3 regions of the Streptomyces sp. NPDC059224 genome follow, and region 2 is predicted to be linked to each of the others. Evidence: predicted binding sites of a transcription regulator. Region 2 holds the regulator's gene; each other region holds the start of a gene.

Region 1 (6,456 bases), on a different contig from region 2:
CGAAGCGCCAGCCGCCGACCGTGCTGACGGCGGCCCGCTCCCCGCCGCCGAACGCCTGCTCGGCGCGGTCGGTGCCGTCGGCGTCCACGTGTCCGCTGCCCAGCACCTTGGCGAACGCCTCGCGCTCGTCGTGGTTGCCGGTGGTGTAGAGGACGGGGATGTTGCGGTCCCGCGCGTACCCGCCGATCAGCGTGCGCAGGGCGGTGTACGCCTCGACCGCGCCGTCGTCGGCCAGATCGCCGGTGACGACGACCGCGTCGAGGCCGGGGAGGCGGCGTAGTTCGTCGAGCATCAGCCGCAGGGAGGCGGTGGCGTTGACGCCGTGCCTGTTGGGAGCGTCGGTGCGGTCCAGGTGGGTGTCCGAGAGATGGAGTATCCGCATGCTCGGGACGGTACCGGCGAACTCCCGTCTCAGCACCGGCCGATGCGCCCCACAGCCGTACGATCACCACCGGCCCGTCCTGCCGACGCTCCCGGCGCCGCCGGCGGTGGAGAACGCGATCGTCATCGGGCTCACGGGCGGGGCCGCGACGGGTGTGCCCCCCTGGCGACCGTCAGGAATCCGCCCGCCCGAGGCGGATGCGGCGGCCGTCATGACCGACCGCCGGAGAGGGGCGCCCGCCCCGCCCCTCTCCGCGCGGACGGAGCCGACCACCACGCACGCTCCGCGGCCCGCGCAGGCGGCGGTCGCGCGGTGCGGGTCCGCCCACGGGTTCGTCTCGCTGCTCGCCGGCCGGTAGGAGGCCGAGCCGGCGTACCCGGCCACCGCCACCGTGCCGCGGCGGCGTCCGCGCCCCGGACCGAACCGCGGTCGCGACCCGCCCCCGGACGAACCGGCGCGACCGGCCACCGCCCCCGGCGGACACACACGCGCCCCCGGGTTCCACCGGCCGGTCGCCGGTGGGCCCGTGGGCGCGTGGGGTGTGGTTCAGCTCAGGGTCTGCAACGCCGCCGCGTCGTACGAGTTCAGCTCGTCCGTGCGGCCGGCCAGGACCTTCGCCGCCCACTGCGGGTCCTGGAGGATGGCGCGGCCGACGGCGACCATGTCGTACTCCTCGCGCTCCAGGCTGTCGAGCAGGTCCTCGATGCCCCGGACCGGCGAGCCCTCGCCCTGGAAGCCCTTGATGAAGTCGCCGTCCAGGCCGACCGAGCCCACGGTGATGGTCGGCCTGCCGGTGAGCTTCTTGGTCCAGCCGGCCAGGTTGAGGTCGGAGTCGTCGAACTCGGGGAGCCAGTAGCGCCGGGTGGAGGCGTGGAAGACGTCGACACCGGCCGCCGCGAGCGGGGTGAGGATCGCCTCCAGCTCCTCCGGGGTCTCGGCGAGACGGGCGTCGTAGTTGTCCGACTTCCACTGCGAGAAGCGGAAGATCACCGGGAAGTCCGGGGAGACCGACGCGCGTACGGCGGCCACGATCTCGGCGGCGAACCTGGTACGGGCCACCGGGTCACCGCCGTAGGCGTCGGTGCGGCGGTTGGTGCCCGCCCACAGGAACTGGTCGAGGAGGTAGCCGTGGGCGCCGTGCAGCTCGACCCCGTCGAAGCCGATGCGCTCGGCGGCGGCCGCGGCCTCGGCGAACGCGCGGACGACGTCGTCCAGGTCCTGCGAGGTCATCGCCCTGCCCTCGCCCTCGGTGCCGTCCAGGCGGATGCCGGAGGGGCCGACGGCGGGGGCGTCCGCGACCGGCGGCTGCCCCTGCTTGCGGACCATGCCGATGTGCCACAGCTGCGGAACGATGGTGCCGCCGGCCGCGTGCACGCCCTCGGCGACCTTCGCCCAGCCCGCCAGCTGCTCCTCGCCGTGGAACCGCGGGACGCGGGTGCTCTGCCCGGCGGAGTCATGACCGACGTACGTGCCCTCGGTGACGATCAGACCGACGCCGGCGGCGGCCCGGCGGGCGTAGTACGAGACCACGTCCTCGCCGGGAACGCCGCCCGGGCTGAACTGGCGGGTCATCGGCGCCATCACGATCCGGTTGGGGACCGTGAGCCCGTTCAGGGCGATGGGACGGGAGAGGATCTCGGCCGCGCGGGAGACGGAGGGCGGGGTGACGGTCACGTGGGGGGGCTCCTCATGGCTGGGTCGTAGACCAGGCGGTATGTGCACGCGCATTGAGTGCACATGCGTCCACAACGACCCGCCCGGACGTCCCCATTCCCGACCCCGCCCGAAAGACGTGTGACCCAGGACACAGACCGGACCGGCGGGGGCCGTCGGCCTGCTTCTGCGCGCTGGGGCTCCCGGGCGGTGACCTCCGTCTCTTCGTCGCCGGCCTCAGCGGGGGCGCCGTCGTCGCCGAGGCGGCCGAGGCCCTCGAACGTCGCGACGCGGCCCGGGAGCAGGAGGAAGTGCCGTGCAGGAACCGGGAGTTGCAGGACCGGGTGAGTGCGATCAAGGAACACGCGCGCACCCGCCCTGCGGGCGGCCACCGCCGTCGGATCCGCCTTCGCCATGCGGAACACCAACCCGGACTCCGAGGACGCGGCCTTCCTCGGAGTCTCCGACGAACCGAGATCCGCCCACGACGCGAACGACACGTTCGAGCCTGCCGGGCCGTCAAGACCGCTGGGGCGTGCACGCGAGTGAGTCGTTCCTGCTCGGCCGGCACCTCACCGGCCTCCTGGACGCCCCGGCCTCCCTCGCGCACGAAGAGACGCGCACCCTGATCCACGAACGGCCGGTCCCGCGCACCGACGACACGGAACTCGTCGCGGCGGTGGACCGGACGGTGCGACACTCACGGCACCGGCGCCGCTCACCCGGCAGACGGGCCTGCTGTCGCGGTCGCCGCCGGAGTCCACGCGCGGGACCCGGACGCCCTGCTCTTCCTCGGGGTCCTCTGACGACACGCCCTGCCCGCATGGCAGTTCGTGCCATCACTGCACACATGCACGCATGTCCTCGAACGGCGGAAACGCCCGAGGGCGGCACCCCCTGTCGGAACAGGGGGTGCCGCCCTCGGTCAGGACGAGCGATCGACAGGGTCGATCAGAAGTCCATGTCACCGCCCGGCATGCCGCCCGGAGCGGCCGCGGCGGCCTTCTCCGGCTTGTCGGCGATGACGGCCTCGGTGGTCAGGAACAGCGCGGCGATGGAGGCGGCGTTCTGCAGCGCGGAACGGGTCACCTTCGCCGGGTCGATGATGCCCTCGGCGATCATGTCGACGTACTCGCCGGTCGCGGCGTTCAGGCCGTGGCCGACCTGGAGGTTGCGCACCTTCTCGACGACGACGCCACCCTCGAGACCACCGTTGACGGCGATCTGCTTGAGCGGGGCCTCCAGAGCGAGCTTCACGGCGTTGGCGCCGGTCGCCTCGTCACCCTCGAGCTCCAGCTTCTCGAACACCTGGGAGGCCTGGAGCAGGGCCACGCCACCACCGGCGACGATGCCCTCCTCGACGGCCGCCTTCGCGTTGCGAACGGCGTCCTCGATGCGGTGCTTGCGCTCCTTGAGCTCGACCTCGGTCGCGGCACCGGCCTTGATGACGGCGACGCCACCGGCGAGCTTCGCCAGGCGCTCCTGGAGCTTCTCGCGGTCGTAGTCCGAGTCGGACTGCTCGATCTCGGCGCGGATCTGGTTGACCCGGCCCTGGACCTGCTCGGTGGAGCCGGCGCCGTCGACGATGGTGGTCTCGTCCTTGGTGATGACCACCTTGCGGGCGCGGCCCAGCAGGTCGAGGGTCGTGTTCTCCAGCTTGAGACCGACCTCCTCGGAGATGACCTCGCCGCCGGTGAGGATGGCGATGTCGTTCAGCATCGCCTTGCGGCGGTCGCCGAAGCCCGGGGCCTTGACGGCGACGGACTTGAAGGTGCCGCGGATCTTGTTGACGACCAGGGTCGACAGGGCCTCGCCCTCGACGTCCTCGGCGATGATCAGCAGCGGCTTGCCCGACTGCATGACCTTCTCCAGCAGCGGGAGCAGGTCCTTGACGGAGCCGATCTTCGAGTTGGCGATCAGGATGTACGGGTCGTCGAGGGACGCCTCCATACGCTCCATGTCGGTGGCGAAGTACGCCGAGATGTAGCCCTTGTCGAAGCGCATACCCTCGGTGAGCTCCAGCTCCAGACCGAAGGTCTGGGACTCCTCGACGGTGATGACGCCTTCCTTGCCGACCTTGTCCATGGCCTCGGCGATGAGCTCGCCGATCTGGGTGTCGGCGGCGGAGATGGAGGCCGTGGAGGCGATCTGCTCCTTGGTCTCGACGTCCTTCGCCTGCTCCAGGAGGGCACCGGAGACGGCCTCGACGGCCTTCTCGATACCGCGCTTCAGAGCCATCGGGTTGGCACCGGCCGCGACGTTGCGCAGGCCTTCCTTGACCAGGGCCTGGGCGAGAACGGTCGCGGTGGTCGTACCGTCACCGGCGACGTCGTCCGTCTTCTTGGCGACTTCCTTGACCAGCTCGGCGCCGATCTTCTCGTACGGGTCCTCCAGCTCGATCTCCTTGGCGATGGACACACCATCGTTGGTGATCGTGGGGGCGCCCCACTTCTTCTCAAGGACGACGTTGCGGCCCTTGGGGCCGAGGGTGACCTTGACGGCGTCGGCGAGCTGGTTCATACCGCGCTCAAGGCCGCGCCGCGCCTCCTCGTCGAACGCGATGATCTTGGCCATGTGAAGTGGTCCCTCCAGGACTGGGGGTGAGTCTTCGGACCGCGCCCGCGCCCGCGACGGACGGCTCGCCGACCCGTGGGTTCCTTGCCCCACCCGGCCTGCGGGCCTCACCGACCCGGTCCATTTTTGTCACTCTCACCTTCAGAGTGCTAACGCCAATGATTAGCACTCGCCCATCGAGAGTGCAAGGCGCGCTCGCGAAGCGAGTGCTCGTCGAGGGGTGGCGGCCGGGTGACGGGCGGACGCAAGCGCCTCCCGGAGACCGGGGCCCGCGCCACGGCACCGGGCCGGGCCGCGCCGGGCCGCACGGCGGGCGCGCCAGGGCCAACTCGTCCCGGGCATGCCAAAGGGCTCGTAACCCATGACTCCCCATGGGATACGAGCCCTCTGACAAAGAGAGAAGAACGACGCTGTCAGTCGGCGCGTGCTTCAGCTGGTCGCGAGCCGGACCATGTCCGCCTGCGGCCCCTTCTGGCCCTGCGAGATCTCGAAATCGACCCGCTGACCTTCCTCCAGGGTGCGGTAGCCGTCCATCTGAATCGCGCTGTAGTGGACGAAAACATCCGCACCACCGTCGACCGCGATGAAGCCGTACCCCTTCTCCGCGTTGAACCACTTGACGGTGCCCTGAGCCATGCCTAACTCCCCTATTACTGGCCCTTGCACAGATCCACACTTCGCGGATCCGGGTCAGACCTCACCCCCCAACGGTTGGGGGCGTGCGCCGGAACGCGTCGACCGCGGCTGAATGTATCTGTCCAACTGCCGTCTGCAACAGGTCAATCGGACGAGAATTCTGGACGGGAAGGGTCCGGAATGTAGCAAGAATTCGGCCGAATTCAGGGCAAGTCGGGCCCTATAAAAGCCGCAAAAGCCGCGTACAACCCGCGCACTTTGGCTACTTCTTGGCGGGTCGGCGGTATCGAATACGGGGCTTCCGACCTGGAGATCGGGACCGCGTTCCCCAACTGTACCGCGCTCAACCACACAGAATTGCCCCCTCCGCTTCTCTCACGGAGGGGGCAATCCGATGAACACTCGGTGATCGGCATTACCGAAGGTAATGTTCGGTCATCCGATCAGCCTGTCAGCAGGACGGCAGGTCAGCCGCCGGCCACGGCCGGGATGATGGAGACGCCGGCGCCGTCCGGGGTGGCCGTCTCCAGGCCCTGCTCGAACCGCACGTCGTCGTCGTTGACGTACACATTCACGAACCGGCGCAGCTTGCCCTCGTCGTCGAGAACGCGGGCCGCGATCCCGGTGTGGTTCTTCTCCAGGTCGGAGATGACTTCGCCGAGGGTGACCCCTTCGGCACTGACTTCGGCCTGCCCACCGGTGTAGGTGCGCAGGATGGTGGGGATGCGAACGGTGACGCTCACGTTGAAACCTCCGGTTGGGGCGACGCCCGGTTTTTTTACGGCTGACTCAGGCGAGCCCGGCCTCACGGAACGAATCGAGTGTCGGCCGGATGGTCGCCGTGAGCCCGGTCCCCGCCACGGCGTCCAGCGTCTTCAGCCCATCACCCGTGTTGAGTACAACGACCGACTTCGCCGGATCGATCAGCCCGTTCTCGATGAGCTTCCTGGTGACTCCGACCGTCACACCGCCGGCGGTCTCCGCGAAGATTCCCTCGGTCCGCGCGAGCAGCTTGATCGCGTCGACGATCTCTTCGTCGGTGACGTCCTCCACCGCGCCGCCGGTGCGGCGCGCGATGTCGAGGACGTACGGACCGTCGGCGGGGTTGCCGATGGCGAGGGACTTGGCGATCGTGTTCGGCTTCTGCGGCCGGACCACGTCGTGGCCCGCCTTGTAGGCCACCGACACCGGCGAGCACCCCTCGGCCTGCG
Region 2 (6,456 bases):
GCGGTGTTTGCCGAAGCGGTCCTCCAGCGTCACCGTGCCCGCCTCGCAGCGGATCACCGCGCCGCAGAACCCGGTTCCGGGCTCCTCGACGACCAGGCCGGGTTCGGCGGCCACCTCCGGGGCCGGTTTCGGCTTCTTCCACGGCGGGGTCAGGTCGGCGGAGTACTGGCGCATTCGGATGACGATAGGAGAAGCGGGGGCGGCGTGGTCACGACACGCCGAAGCGGGCGGCCAGGGTGTCGCGTTGCCGCCGTACGAACGCGGCGTCCACCACCGCTCCGTGACCGGGCACGTACCGGGCGTCCTCGCCGCCGAGGGACAGCAGGCGGTCCAGGGCGGCCGGCCAGTGGGACGGTACGGCGTCGGGACCGGCCTGGGGGTCGCCGGACTCCTCCACCAGGTCGCCGCAGAACACCACCGCCGGGTCGCCGGGGCCGCTGTGGACGACGACCGCCAGGTCGTGGCCGGTGTGGCCGGGGCCCACGTCGGCCAGCACGGCCCGGCGGCCGTCGCCGAGGCCGAGGGTCCACTCGCCGCGGACCGGGTGGCGGGGCAGGGGCAGCGCCTCGGCGGCCTCCTCGGCCTCTGCGGCCGGCAGGCCGTTGCGGACCGCGTCCAGGCGGAGTGCCTCACGGCCGTGGGCGAGGACGGACTCGGTGCCCGCCGCCGCGTAGACCGCCGTGCCCGCGAAGACCGGGGTGCCGAAGACGTGGTCGAAGTGCGGATGGGTGAGCGCGAGATGAGTCACACGGCGCCCGGCCAGCCGCTGGGCCTGCTCGCGCAACCGCACGCCCTCCGCCAGGCTCGACCCGGCGTCCACCATCAGGACCGGGCCCGCCCCGAGGACCAGGCCGGCCGTGCAGTCCCAGCCCGGCAGCCGGCACCGGCCGACCCCCGCGGCCAGCCGCTCCCAGCCCAGCTCTTCCCAAGTCACCGTCATACCGCGACGCTAGCCGCAGAACGCAACGGGTCCCGACCGGCCTTGCCCAGTCGGTGCCCGACGGCCGTACACTGGGCCGGGGATGCTGGCACTCGGGCTCGCAGAGTGCCAGACGAAAGGCCCGAAAGGCCGCGGGGACGACTTTCTGGAGGTGTGGCGCCGCATGCTGAGTGAACGCAGGCTTCAGGTATTGCGCGCCATCGTCCAGGACTACGTCGGCACCGAGGAGCCGGTCGGGTCGAAGGCGCTGACCGAGCGCCACAACCTCGGTGTCTCCCCGGCGACCGTGCGCAACGACATGGCCGCCCTGGAGGACGAGGGGTACATCGCCCAGCCGCACACCAGCGCCGGCCGGATCCCGACCGACAAGGGGTACCGGCTGTTCGTCGACAAGCTGGCCGGCGTCAAGCCGATGAGCGCGCCCGAGCGGCGGGCCATCCAGAACTTCCTCGACGGCGCCGTCGACCTCGACGACGTCGTGGCACGGACGGTACGGCTGCTGGCGCAGCTCACCCGGCAGGTCGCGGTCGTGCAATACCCGTCGCTGACGCGGTCCACCGTGCGGCACGTGGAGCTGCTGGCGCTCGCGCCGGCCCGGCTGATGCTGGTGCTGATCACCGACACCGGGCGGGTCGAGCAGCGGATGGTCGACTGTCCGGCGCCCTTCGGGGAGTCGTCGCTGGCCGACCTGCGGGCGCGGCTCAACAGCCGGGTCGCCGGCCGTCGGTTCTCGGACGTGCCCCGGCTGGTGGAGGACCTGCCGGACGCCTTCGAGGCCGAGGACCGCGGCACGGTCTCGGCGGTGCTCTCCACCCTGCTGGAGACGCTCGTCGAGGAGAACGAGGAGCGGCTGATGATCGGCGGCACCGCCAATCTCACCCGCTTCGGACATGACTTTCCCCTCATGATCCGGCCCGTCCTGGAGGCTCTGGAGGAGCATGTCGTGCTCCTCAAGCTCATGGGCGAGGCGGGGGATTCGGGCATGACCGTACGCATCGGTCACGAGAACGCCTACGAGGGACTCAACTCCACGTCCGTGGTGTCGGTCGGCTACGGTTCGGGCGGCGAGGCACTCGCCAAACTCGGCGTGGTCGGACCGACCCGCATGGATTATCCGGGAACGATGGGAGCGGTACGAGCGGTGGCACGGTACGTCGGACAGATCCTGGCGGAGTCGTAAGTGGCCACGGACTACTACGCCGTTCTCGGCGTGCGCCGCGACGCGTCGCAGGAAGAGATCAAGAAGGCCTTCCGTCGGCTCGCGCGCGAGCTGCACCCGGACGTCAACCCGGATCCGAAGACCCAGGAGCGGTTCAAGGAGATCAACGCCGCCTACGAGGTGCTCTCGGACCCGCAGAAGAAGCAGGTCTACGACCTCGGCGGCGATCCGCTCTCGCAGAGCGGCGGCGCGGGCGCGGGCGGCTTCGGGGCCGGCGGCTTCGGGAACTTCTCGGACATCATGGACGCGTTCTTCGGTACGGCGTCGCAGCGCGGACCGCGCTCGCGGACCCGCCGCGGCCAGGACGCCATGATCCGGATCGAGGTCGAGCTCGACGAGGCGGCCTTCGGTACGACCAAGGACATCCAGGTCGACACGGCGATCGTCTGCAACACCTGCAACGGTGAGGGCGCGGCGCCGGGCACCTCCGCCCAGACGTGCGACATGTGCCGCGGCCGAGGTGAGGTCTCGCAGGTGACGCGGTCCTTCCTGGGCCAGGTCATGACCTCGCGGCCCTGCCCGCAGTGCCAGGGCTTCGGCACGGTCGTCCCGACCCCGTGCCCGGAGTGCGCCGGTGACGGGCGGGTGCGGTCGCGGCGGACGCTGACCGTGAAGATCCCCGCCGGTGTCGACAACGGCACGCGCATCCAGCTCGCCGGTGAGGGCGAGGTCGGGCCCGGCGGCGGTCCGGCCGGCGACCTGTACGTCGAGATCCACGAGCTGCCGCACTCCACCTTCCAGCGGCGCGGCGACGACCTGCACTGCACGGTGACGATCCCGATGACGGCGGCGTCGCTCGGCACGAAGGTGCCGCTGGAGACGCTGGACGGGCTGGAGGAGGTCGACATCCGGCCGGGCACCCAGTCCGGGCAGTCGATCCCGCTGCACGGACGCGGTGTCACGCATCTGCGCGGCGGCGGCCGGGGCGACCTGATCGTCCACGTCGAGGTGACGACGCCGACCAAGCTCGACCCCGAGCAGGAGCGGCTGCTGCGCGAGCTGGCGAAGCTGCGGGGTGAGGAACGGCCGACGGGACAGTTCCAGCCGGGTCAGCAGGGGCTGTTCTCGCGTCTGAAGGACGCGTTCAACGGTCGCTGACGCGGTCTGCGGGCGTCGACGGTCCGCCGGGCCGGGGTGCTGTCCCTTCGGCCCGGACATATCTGGCATGTGCCAAAGGGGCGGCCCGATTCGGTCTTGTTCGGAGGACGTGACAACATGCCGTCATGTCCTCCGCGCTGACCGATCTCTTCCCGCTTCCGATCGTGCAGGCCCCGATGGCGGGCGGGGTCTCCGTGCCGCAGCTCGCCGCCGCCGTGTCCGAGGCGGGCGGGCTGGGATTCCTGGCCGCCGGGTACAAGACCGCCGACGGGATGTACCAGGAGATCAAGCAGCTGCGCGGGCTGACCGGCCGGCCCTTCGGGATGAACCTCTTCATGCCGCAGCCGGACCACGCCGAGTCGGGCGCGGTCGAGGTCTACGCGCAGCAGCTGGCCGGTGAGGCCGCCTGGTACGAGACCGAACTCGGCGACCCGGACAGCGGCCGGGACGACGGCTACGACGCGAAGCTCGCCGTCCTCCTCGACGACCCGGTGGCCGCGGTCTCCTTCCACTTCGGTGTGCCGAGCCGCGAGGCGCTGGACGCGCTGCGCCGGGCCGGCACCCTCACCCTCGTCACCGCCACCACCCCCGAGGAGGCCCTCGCCGTCGAGCGGGCCGGCGCCGACGCGGTGATCGCCCAGGGCGTGGAGGCCGGCGGACACCAGGGCACCCACCGAGATGTGCCGGAGAACGACGGGTCCGGGATCGGCCTGCTGTCGCTGGTCACCCGGATACGCGAGAGCGTGAACATCCCGGTCGTCGCCGCGGGCGGCATCATGCGCGGCAGCCAGATCGCCGCCGTGCTCGCCGCGGGGGCGAGCGCGGCCCAGCTGGGCACCGCCTTTCTCGCCACCCCGGAGTCCGGCGCCGCCGAACCGCACAAGCGGGCGCTGACCGACCCGCTGTTCACCCGGACCGCGCTGACCCGGGCGTTCTCCGGGCGGCCCGCCCGCGGCCTGGTCAACCGCTTCATGCGCGAGCACGGCCCGTACGCGCCCGCCGCCTACCCCGAGGTCCATCACCTCACCTCCCCGCTGCGCAAGGCCGCCGCCCGGGCCGGGGACGCGCAGGGCATGGCCCTGTGGGCCGGACAGGGACACCGGATGACCAGGGAGCTGCCCGCGGGCCGGCTGGTGGAGGTCCTCGCGGAGGAACTCGCCGCAGCGTCGACAGCGTTGTCGGCGAAGGCCAAGGCCAAGGCCGAGGGCGAGGGCGAGGGCGACGGCGGCCGCGCGGGCGCCGCGGGGACCGGGCGATGACCGCCCCGGTGTTCGTGCTCGACCCGCTGGTGGTGCCCGACTTCTCCGGCGGCGAGGTCGTCCTGGACGGGCCCGAGGGCCGGCACGCCGTCTCCGTGAAGCGGCTGCGGCCCGGTGAGGACGTCATCCTCACCGACGGACGCGGTCGCTGGAGCGAGGGGGTCGTCAAAGCCGCCGAGGGCAAGGACCGGCTCGTCGTGACGGACCTGGAGTCCCTCCACGAGGAACCCCTCCCGCGGCCCCGCATCACCGTGGTCCAGGCCCTGCCCAAGGGGGACCGCGGCGAGGTCGCCGTGGAGACCATGACCGAGGTGGGCGTCGACCGGATCGTGCCCTGGCAGGCCGCCCGCTGCATCACCCAGTGGAAGGGCGACCGGGGTCTGAAGGCCCTCGCGAAGTGGCGGGCCACCGCCCGCGAGGCCGGCAAGCAGTCCCGCCGGGTGCGCTTCCCGGAGGTCGCGGACACGGTGACCACCAAGCAGGTCGCCGCGCTGCTCGGCGGCGCGGCCCTGGCCGCCGTGCTCCACTCCGACTTCGAGCACGGCAGCGAGCCGCTGGCCACCGTCCCGCTGCCCGCCGACGGCGAGATCGTGCTGGTCGTCGGGCCCGAGGGGGGCGTGGCCCGGGACGAGGTGGCGCTCTTCGAGGAGGCGGGTGCCAGGGCCTGCACCCTGGGGCCTACCGTGATGCGGACATCGACCGCCGGGACCGCGGCCGCGGCCCTGCTCCTGGGCCGTACCGGCCGGTGGTCCTGACCCGTACGACACCACAGGGGGAGCACGCCGTGGAACTCGCCCAGGTCCGGCTTCTGGTCTCCGACTTCGCCGCCTGCTACCGCTTCTACGCCGAGGTGCTCGGGCTGAAACCGCAGTCGGGGGCGAGCGAGGGCCCCTACGAGAAGTTCAGTCCGCACGCCGGGTCCGCGGGGATAGCCCTGCAGGACCGGGCCGTGATGGCCGCGGTGCTGGGCGAGTTGGGGGACGTCGCGACCGGGCACCGTTCACTGGTGGTGCTGCGCGTCGACGACCTGGACGCCTACTGCGAGCAGATCGCCGCGCGCGGCGCGGTCCTGGTGCACGGGCCGGCGCCGATGACGGAACGCATGCGCGTCGCCCACCTCAAGGACCCGGAGGGCAACCTGGTGGAGCTTCAGGAATGGCTCCTGCTGCGCACCTGAGCAGCCGCGGGCCCAGGCGCCGGGAGACCGGCGGCGGGACCGGAAGAGGGACCGGGCGGGAGACCGGAAGGGGGACCCCTCCGAACACGTGAGTGGCCGCACGCCCCCTACCGTCACGGGCGGGACGGTGGCAGGCTGCCCTCCATGGGGGCATCGAGGCCGCTTCGGCGACGTCCGCGCATGACCAGGGTGGCGGCCGTGGCGGGGCTCGCCGTGATCGCCGTGGGCGGCGCGGTGGGCTGTCAGCCGACCGACCTGAACACCGCGACCGTCGCGTACACCACCGACCGGACCGCCACCGCCGAGCTGAAACGGCAGCACGTCGACGTCAGTTGGCTCACCTGCACCGGCAACTACGGCTCCGCGGCCCGGGGGACGCCCTCGGCGTCCGAGACCACCGTCGTCTCCGTGGACTGCCGGGGCCGGACCAGGGACGGCCGGGACATCACCGTCACCGGACGGGTCACCAAGGCGGTCAGCGGCGCCTGCGTGCGCGGGAACCTCGTCGCGAAGGTGGGCGGCAAGGAATGGTTCCGGGTCGACGGCCTCGGCGACTGCGACGCCACGCCCGGGCCGGCGTACAGCACCTACCGGCCGCCCACCTACGGGCAGCAGCCGGGCCCCACCGTGACCGTGACACGGACCGTCTGGTGCCAGAGCGACCCCAAGTGCCGGCCGGTCCAGGGCAAGTGATCGAAATCGGCCGCCGCGATCGTGCCGCGATGCATAGGCTGAGCGGGTGACCAAGGGTGCAGCGACAGGA
Region 3 (6,456 bases), on a different contig from region 2:
CGACTCCGCGCGTGCGAGCCGGTGCCGTTCCGGCAGCAGGCCGACCAGCCGGTCCGTCAGCAGCGGCCGTACCACCAGGTCGTCCCACTCCTCGGCGCCCGCCGCACCCTCGTAGCGGAAGGCCAGCGCGATGTCGCAGTCACCCGCGCGCAGCAGCTCCACGGATGCGGGCGGCTCGGCCTCCTCCAGGGAGACCCGGGTGCCGGGATGCGCCGCGCGCAGGGCGGCCAGCGCCGTCGGGACAAGAGTGGAGCTGCCGCTCGGGAACGAGACCAGACGGACCCGGCCGGCGCGCAGACCGGCGATCGCGGCGACCTCCTCCTCGGCGGCGGTGAGTCCGGCGAGGATCCCGGAGGCGTGCCGCACGAGTGCCTCGCCGGCCTGGGTCAGGCGCATCTCCCGGCCGTTGCGCACCAGCAGCGGGGTGCCCACGGAGGTCTCCAGCGCCTTCATCTGCTGGCTGACGGCGGGCTGGGTGCAGCCCAGTTCGCGCCCCGCCGCCGAGAAGGAACCGGTGGTGGCGACTGCGCGCAGAACACGGAGATGACGGGCCTCTATCACCCTCCGATCATAAGCCGGGCTTGGACAGTGCACCCGATAGTGCGTCGACGCTTTGAGCACGGTCCCGTACCGTCGGACCATGCAGCTTCTCTCGGTGAACCTCGGCATCCCGACGCCGTCGCCCCACACGGACCAGAAGGACGGCGTGACCGGCATCGACAAGCGGCCGGCGGACGGTCCCGTGCGGGTGCAGGCACCCGGGCCGAAGGGGGTCGCGGGCAGCGGTCTGGCCGGGGACGCGGTGTGCGAGCTGCGCCACCACGGCGGCGACGACCAGGCGGTCTACGCCTTCGCGCGCGAGGACCTCGACGACTGGTCGAAGGAGCTCGGCCGGCCGCTGCCGAACGGCTGCTTCGGTGAGAACCTCACGACAAACGGGCTGAACGTGTCGGACGCGCTGATCGGCGAGCGCTGGCGGATCGGTTCCGAGGTCGTACTGGAGGTGACGTCCGGGCGCATCCCGTGCCGTACTTTTCAGGGCCATCTGGGCGAGCGGGGATGGGTGAAGAGGTTCACGCGGAAGGGTGCGACCGGTGCCTACCTCCGGGTGATCGAACCGGGTGAGATCCGGGCCGGCGACCCGATCGAGATCGTGCACCGGCCGGCGCACGGCGTGACGGCGGCGATGGAGTTCCGCGCCACCACCACCGAGCGGGAGCTGCTGCCCCGGCTCCTCGTGGCCGGCCACGCGCTGCACCCGGAGGCGCTGGCGCAGGCCCGGAAGTACGTGGCCGCGCAGCAGGACTGAACGGCCGTCACCCCCGGGCCGTCCACCGGCGCTTCACCCTTCGGAAGAGCTGGTGCGCGCAACGGACGCCGACAGTCCGGGTAACTACCCTTGGGCCATGACAACGGCTCTGATTACGGGATCGACCGCGGGGATCGGTGCCGCGTTCGCGCGGCGGCTGGCGGCGGACGGGCACAACCTCGTCCTGGTGGCACGGGACACCAAACGGCTGCGCGAGCAGGCCACCGAGCTGCACGACCGGCACGGCATCGAGGCCGAGGTGCTCACCGCCGACCTCGCCGAGGACACCGGCATCGAGTCGGTCGCAGGCCGCCTCGGCGACCGCAGGAGCCCGGTCGACCTGCTGATCAACAACGCGGGCTTCGGCAACAAGGGCCACTACCTGGACGTCTCGATGGCCGACGAGCTGAAGATGCTCAAGGTGCACTGCGAGGCGGTGCTGCGGCTGACCTCGGCCGCGGCCGAGGCGATGCGGGAGCGCGGGCGCGGCGGTGTGGTCAACGTGGCTTCGGTGGCGGCCTTCGTGCCCCGGGGCACCTACGGCGCGTCGAAGGCGTGGGTCGTGCAGTTCACCCAGGGCGCGGCGCGCGATCTGGCGGGGACCGGGGTCCGTCTGATGGCGCTGGCGCCCGGTTTCGTGCGCACCGAGTTCCACCAGCGGGCCGGGATGGGCACGGACAACATCCCGGACTGGATGTGGCTGGACGCCGACAAGCTGGTCGAGGCGGCGCTCGCCGACCTCGCGCGCGGCAAGACGCTGTCGATCCCGGACCCGCGGTACAAGGTGCTGACCGGACTGGCGAAGGTGACCCCGCACGGGCTGCTGGGCGGGATCACCTCGAAGACGGGGCGCAAGTACGGACCGCAGTGACGGCTGAGGTGGTGCCGCCTCCCCCGGTGGGAAAATGGGCGTGACGGTACCGGACCCAGGGGGGCCGGAGGCGGCGGCATGACGTTCGTACAGCTCATCGAGTGCAGGACCAACCGGCCGGCCGAGATGGACCGGCTGATGGACAGGTGGGTCACGCAGACCAAGGGGAAGCGCACGGCGACGCACGCGGTGGTCGGCAAGGACCGCTCCGACGCGTCGCACGTCGTCGAGATCGTGGAGTTCGCCTCGTACGAGGAGGCGATGCGGAACTCGAACCGGCCGGAGGCCGACCAGGTCCTCAACGAGATTTTGGCGCTCTGCGAGGGGATGCCGACGTTCACGGATCTGGACGTGGTGCGCGACGAGCGGCCGCACACCGGCACCGCGGCCACCGCACGGCGGTTCTTCGACACGATCGCCGCGCCCGGCCCGCTGGTTGCGCTGGACGGCCTGATCACCGAGGACTACCACGACCACGATCCGGTCGAGGGCCGGGACACCATCGGCATGGACGCGATGCGGCGCAAGCTGGAGATGTGGCGGGGCGCCTTCGACTTCTCGTTCCTCATCGAGGACCAGATCTCCCAGGACGACCGGGTGTGCACCAGGTGGCTCTGGACGGGTGTGCAGAAGGCGGCGTTCATGGGGGTGCCGAACACCGGCAGGCAGGTCACCATGACCGGGACGACGATCCACCGCTTCGACGCCGACGGGAAGATGGCGGAGAGCTGGTTGCAGTACGACCGGATAGGACTGCTGGCACAGCTGGACGCGCTGGACGCGCTGGCGAACTAGGCAGACGATCGAAGTACCCGCGAGGGGCGAAGCCCCCGTTCCCGGCGGACGACCGGGAACGGGGGCTTCATCCGTGCAGGCGCGTCGCCTCAGTGGGCGTGGCCGTGGGAGTGACCGGCGGCCGCCGGCTCCTCCTCTTCCTTCTTCTCGACGACCAGGGTCTCGGTCGTCAGGAGCAGGGAGGCGATGGAGGCCGCGTTCTCCAGGGCGGAGCGGGTGACCTTGACCGGGTCGATGACGCCGGCCTTGACCAGGTCGCCGTACTCGCCGGTGGCGGCGTTGAAGCCCTGGCCCTTCTCCAGCTCGGCGACCTTGGAGGTGATGACGTAGCCCTCCAGGCCGGCGTTCTCGGCGATCCAGCGCAGCGGCTCGACGACCGCGCGGCGGACCACGGCGACACCGGTGGCCTCGTCGCCGGACTTGCCCAGGCCGCCCTCCAGCACCTTGGCGGCGTGGACGAGCGCGGAGCCACCACCGGAGACGATGCCCTCCTCGACCGCGGCGCGGGTCGCGGAGATGGCGTCCTCCAGACGGTGCTTCTTCTCCTTCAGCTCCACCTCGGTGGCGGCGCCGACCTTGATCACGCACACGCCGCCGGCCAGCTTCGCGAGGCGCTCCTGGAGCTTCTCGCGGTCCCAGTCGGAGTCGGTGTTCTCGATCTCGGCCTTGATCTGGGCGACGCGGCCGGTGACGGCACCGGAGTCACCGGCACCGTCGACGACCGTGGTGTCGTCCTTGGTGACCGTGACACGGCGGGCGGAACCCAGCACGTCCAGGCCGACCTGGTCGAGCTTGAGGCCGACCTCCTCGGAGATGACCGTGGCGCCGGTGAGGATCGCCAGGTCCTCCAGCATCGCCTTGCGACGGTCGCCGAAGCCGGGGGCCTTGACCGCGACCGCGTTGAAGGTGCCGCGGATCTTGTTGACGACGAGGGTGGAGAGCGCCTCGCCCTCGACGTCCTCGGCGATGATCAGCAGCGGGCGGGAGGCGTTGCTCTGGATGATCTTCTCGAGCAGCGGGAGCAGGTCCGCGATGGAGGAGACCTTGCCCTGGTTGATGAGGATGTAGGGGTCCTCCAGGACGGCCTCCATGCGCTCCTGGTCCGTCACGAAGTACGGCGACAGGTAGCCCTTGTCGAAGGCCATGCCCTCGGTGAAGTCCAGCTCCAGACCGAAGGTGTTGGACTCCTCGACGGTGATGACACCGTCCTTGCCGACCTTGTCCATCGCCTCGGCGATGAGCTCGCCGACCTGCTGGTCCTGGGCGGACAGCGCGGCGACGGCGGCGATGTCGGACTTCTCCTCGATCGGCCGGGCGGTCGCGAGCAGGTCCTCGGAGATGGCGGCGACGGCGGCGTCGATGCCCTTCTTCAGGGCGGCCGGGGAGGCACCCGCGGCGACGTTCTTGAGGCCCTCGCGGACGAGCGCCTGGGCCAGCACGGTGGCGGTGGTCGTACCGTCACCCGCGATGTCGTTGGTCTTGGTCGCCACCTCCTTCACCAGCTGGGCGCCGAGGTTCTCGTACGGGTCCTCGATCTCGACCTCGCGGGCGATGGTGACACCGTCGTTGGTGATGGTGGGGGCGCCGAACTTCTTGTCGATGACGACGTTGCGGCCCTTGGGACCGATCGTCACCTTGACGGTGTCGGCAAGCTTGTTGACGCCGCGCTCAAGGGCGCGACGGGCGTCCTCGTCGAACTTCAGGATCTTCGCCATGGGAGCGGTTCAGCCCTCTCGGAAAACGTGGGTGAAACGAGCCGCGCCCCCGACGCCCGGCTTCATAAGGTCGCGGGGGCCAGGGGCGCAGCTCAAAGCAGAATGTGCTTGGGGTGAACTACTTCTCGATGATCGCGAGCACGTCGCGAGCCGAGAGGACGAGGTACTCGTCGCCGTTGTACTTCACCTCGGTGCCGCCGTACTTGCTGTAGAGCACGACGTCGCCGACCTTGACATCGAGCGGCAGGCGCTCGCCGTTCTCGAAACGGCCCGGGCCCACGGCGAGGACGGCGCCCTCCTGGGGCTTCTCCTTCGCGGTGTCCGGGATGACCAGGCCGGAGGCCGTGGTCTGCTCGGCGTCGAGCGGCTGGACCACGATGCGGTCCTCAAGCGGCTTGATGGCAACCTTGGAGCTGGTGGTCGTCACGATCCGACCTCCCCCTTCGGAGATCTCACGGGGTTAACTGTCTGAGGTGGCGACCAGGTGGATCCGTCGTCGCGGGTGCCGGACCTGCCCGTCGCGTTGTTGGCACTCTCATCTGCCGAGTGCCAGAGCCGAGACTATGACCGGGATTAGCACTCGGTCAAGCGGAGTGCCAATTGGCCGCGGCGCGGCGCCGGAAATCGGTGACTCGGGCGGGCCCCGGACGGACGGGACCCAGGGTCTGTCCGACCATTCCCGTCGTCGCCCGGAGGGCGGCCTCGCGGCGTCAGGTGCGTGCTCCCGGCGTGCCGGCGTGGGCCCCGGTACTGGACCGTACCCGGGTCTGCGCCCGGGGCGGCGAGAGTGCGCGCACGGCGTCGCGAGGCAGACGGGAATGGTCGGACAGGCCCTAGAGGTAGTCCTCCAGCCGCCCCACCGTCAGGCCGTTCTCCTGGACCTGCCGGAGCAGCCGGGTCGTGCGTTCGCGCAGGGTCAGGCCCGTGGCCTCGTCCGGGCCCACCAGGACGATGTCGCCGGGGCGCAGCCGTTTCTCGCCGTGGCGGTAGGCGATGCCGTCGGCCGTCATGGCCGCGCGCCACAGGACGACCGCCGTCACCCCGCAGGCGGCCGCCGCGCGCAGGGTGGTGGTGTCGTAGGTGCCGTAGGGCGGGCGGAAGAGGCGGGGCCGGATGCCGAAACGGGACTTCAGCTTCTCCTGCTGGCCGCAGATCTCGGCGCGCTGGCCGGCGTAGGGCAGGCCGGGCATGGCCGGGTGGTCGAGGGTGTGGTTCTGGACGCTCGCGCCGACCTCCTGGAGGCGGGCGAAGTGGCCGTAGCCGGGGCCGACCACGCTGTCGGTGAGGAACATGCTCACCGGGAGCCGCAGTTCACGGACCATGTCGACGAACCGGGGGTCCTTCTCGGCGCCGTCGTCGTAGGTGAGGAAGACGACCTTGTCGCCGGTGCGGACGTGGTCGACTACCGGCGGACGGGCCGAGTGGCGGGCGAGCGGGTGCAGCGGGGGGTGCGGTGCCGGCAGGAGGGGCGCGGTCAGGCCCCAGCGGCGGTAGGGCTGTTCGCCGGCCGGGCCGTGCGGCCGTACCCGGTCCGCCGCCTTCTTGCCCAGCCGTTCGATCGGGTCGACGGACTGGGCGCAGCCCGCCAGGAGGAGGGCGGCGGTCAGCAGCGCGGCCGTCGCCCTCGGCCTGCTCACAGGTAGTCCTCCAGGCGCGCCACCGCATAACCCTCGCGGGTGACCTTGTTCAGGAAGCGGCGCATGTCGTCGACCATCGTGCCGTCCCAGTCGTCCGTGCCCCGGAAGTGCGTGAGCACGATGTCACCG

The links. The regulator HrcA, encoded in region 2, represses chaperone genes, less so after heat shock. The targets are predictions, from matches to a motif close to TTNGCACTCNGNNNNNCNGAGTGCNAA.
Region 1: a site for HrcA is predicted at 4,772-4,798, ahead of groL (chaperonin GroEL). Genes of this name have one in related genera too.
Region 3: a site for HrcA is predicted at 5,264-5,290, ahead of groES (co-chaperone GroES). Genes of this name have one in related genera too.

Annotation. Positions count from the first base shown of each region.
Region 1 is NZ_JBHZAN010000001.1:326,286-332,741, forward strand. Features, by position in the region: gene ACFXI4_RS01485 (metallophosphoesterase family protein) at 1-382, opposite strand, end outside; gene ACFXI4_RS01490 (NADH:flavin oxidoreductase) at 929-2,056, opposite strand; gene ACFXI4_RS01495 (hypothetical protein) at 2,384-2,584, shown strand; gene groL (chaperonin GroEL) at 2,987-4,609, opposite strand; gene ACFXI4_RS01505 (cold-shock protein) at 5,039-5,245, opposite strand; gene ACFXI4_RS01510 (MoaD/ThiS family protein) at 5,713-5,988, opposite strand; gene thrC (threonine synthase) at 6,035-6,456, opposite strand, start outside.
Region 2 is NZ_JBHZAN010000070.1:723-7,178, forward strand. Features, by position in the region: gene ACFXI4_RS42990 (DUF3097 domain-containing protein) at 1-174, opposite strand, end outside; gene ACFXI4_RS42995 (MBL fold metallo-hydrolase) at 209-940, opposite strand; gene hrcA (heat-inducible transcriptional repressor HrcA) at 1,104-2,120, shown strand; gene dnaJ (molecular chaperone DnaJ) at 2,121-3,257, shown strand; gene ACFXI4_RS43010 (nitronate monooxygenase) at 3,383-4,516, shown strand; gene ACFXI4_RS43015 (16S rRNA (uracil(1498)-N(3))-methyltransferase) at 4,513-5,271, shown strand; gene ACFXI4_RS43020 (VOC family protein) at 5,301-5,693, shown strand; gene ACFXI4_RS43025 (hypothetical protein) at 5,874-6,386, shown strand; gene ACFXI4_RS43030 (S41 family peptidase) at 6,433-6,456, shown strand, end outside.
Region 3 is NZ_JBHZAN010000008.1:174,639-181,094, forward strand. Features, by position in the region: gene ACFXI4_RS10905 (LysR family transcriptional regulator) at 1-561, opposite strand, end outside; gene ACFXI4_RS10910 (MOSC domain-containing protein) at 641-1,309, shown strand; gene ACFXI4_RS10915 (SDR family oxidoreductase) at 1,407-2,180, shown strand; gene ACFXI4_RS10920 (ester cyclase) at 2,259-2,975, shown strand; gene groL (chaperonin GroEL) at 3,065-4,690, opposite strand; gene groES (co-chaperone GroES) at 4,809-5,117, opposite strand; gene ACFXI4_RS10935 (polysaccharide deacetylase family protein) at 5,524-6,327, opposite strand; gene ACFXI4_RS10940 (polysaccharide deacetylase family protein) at 6,324-6,456, opposite strand, start outside.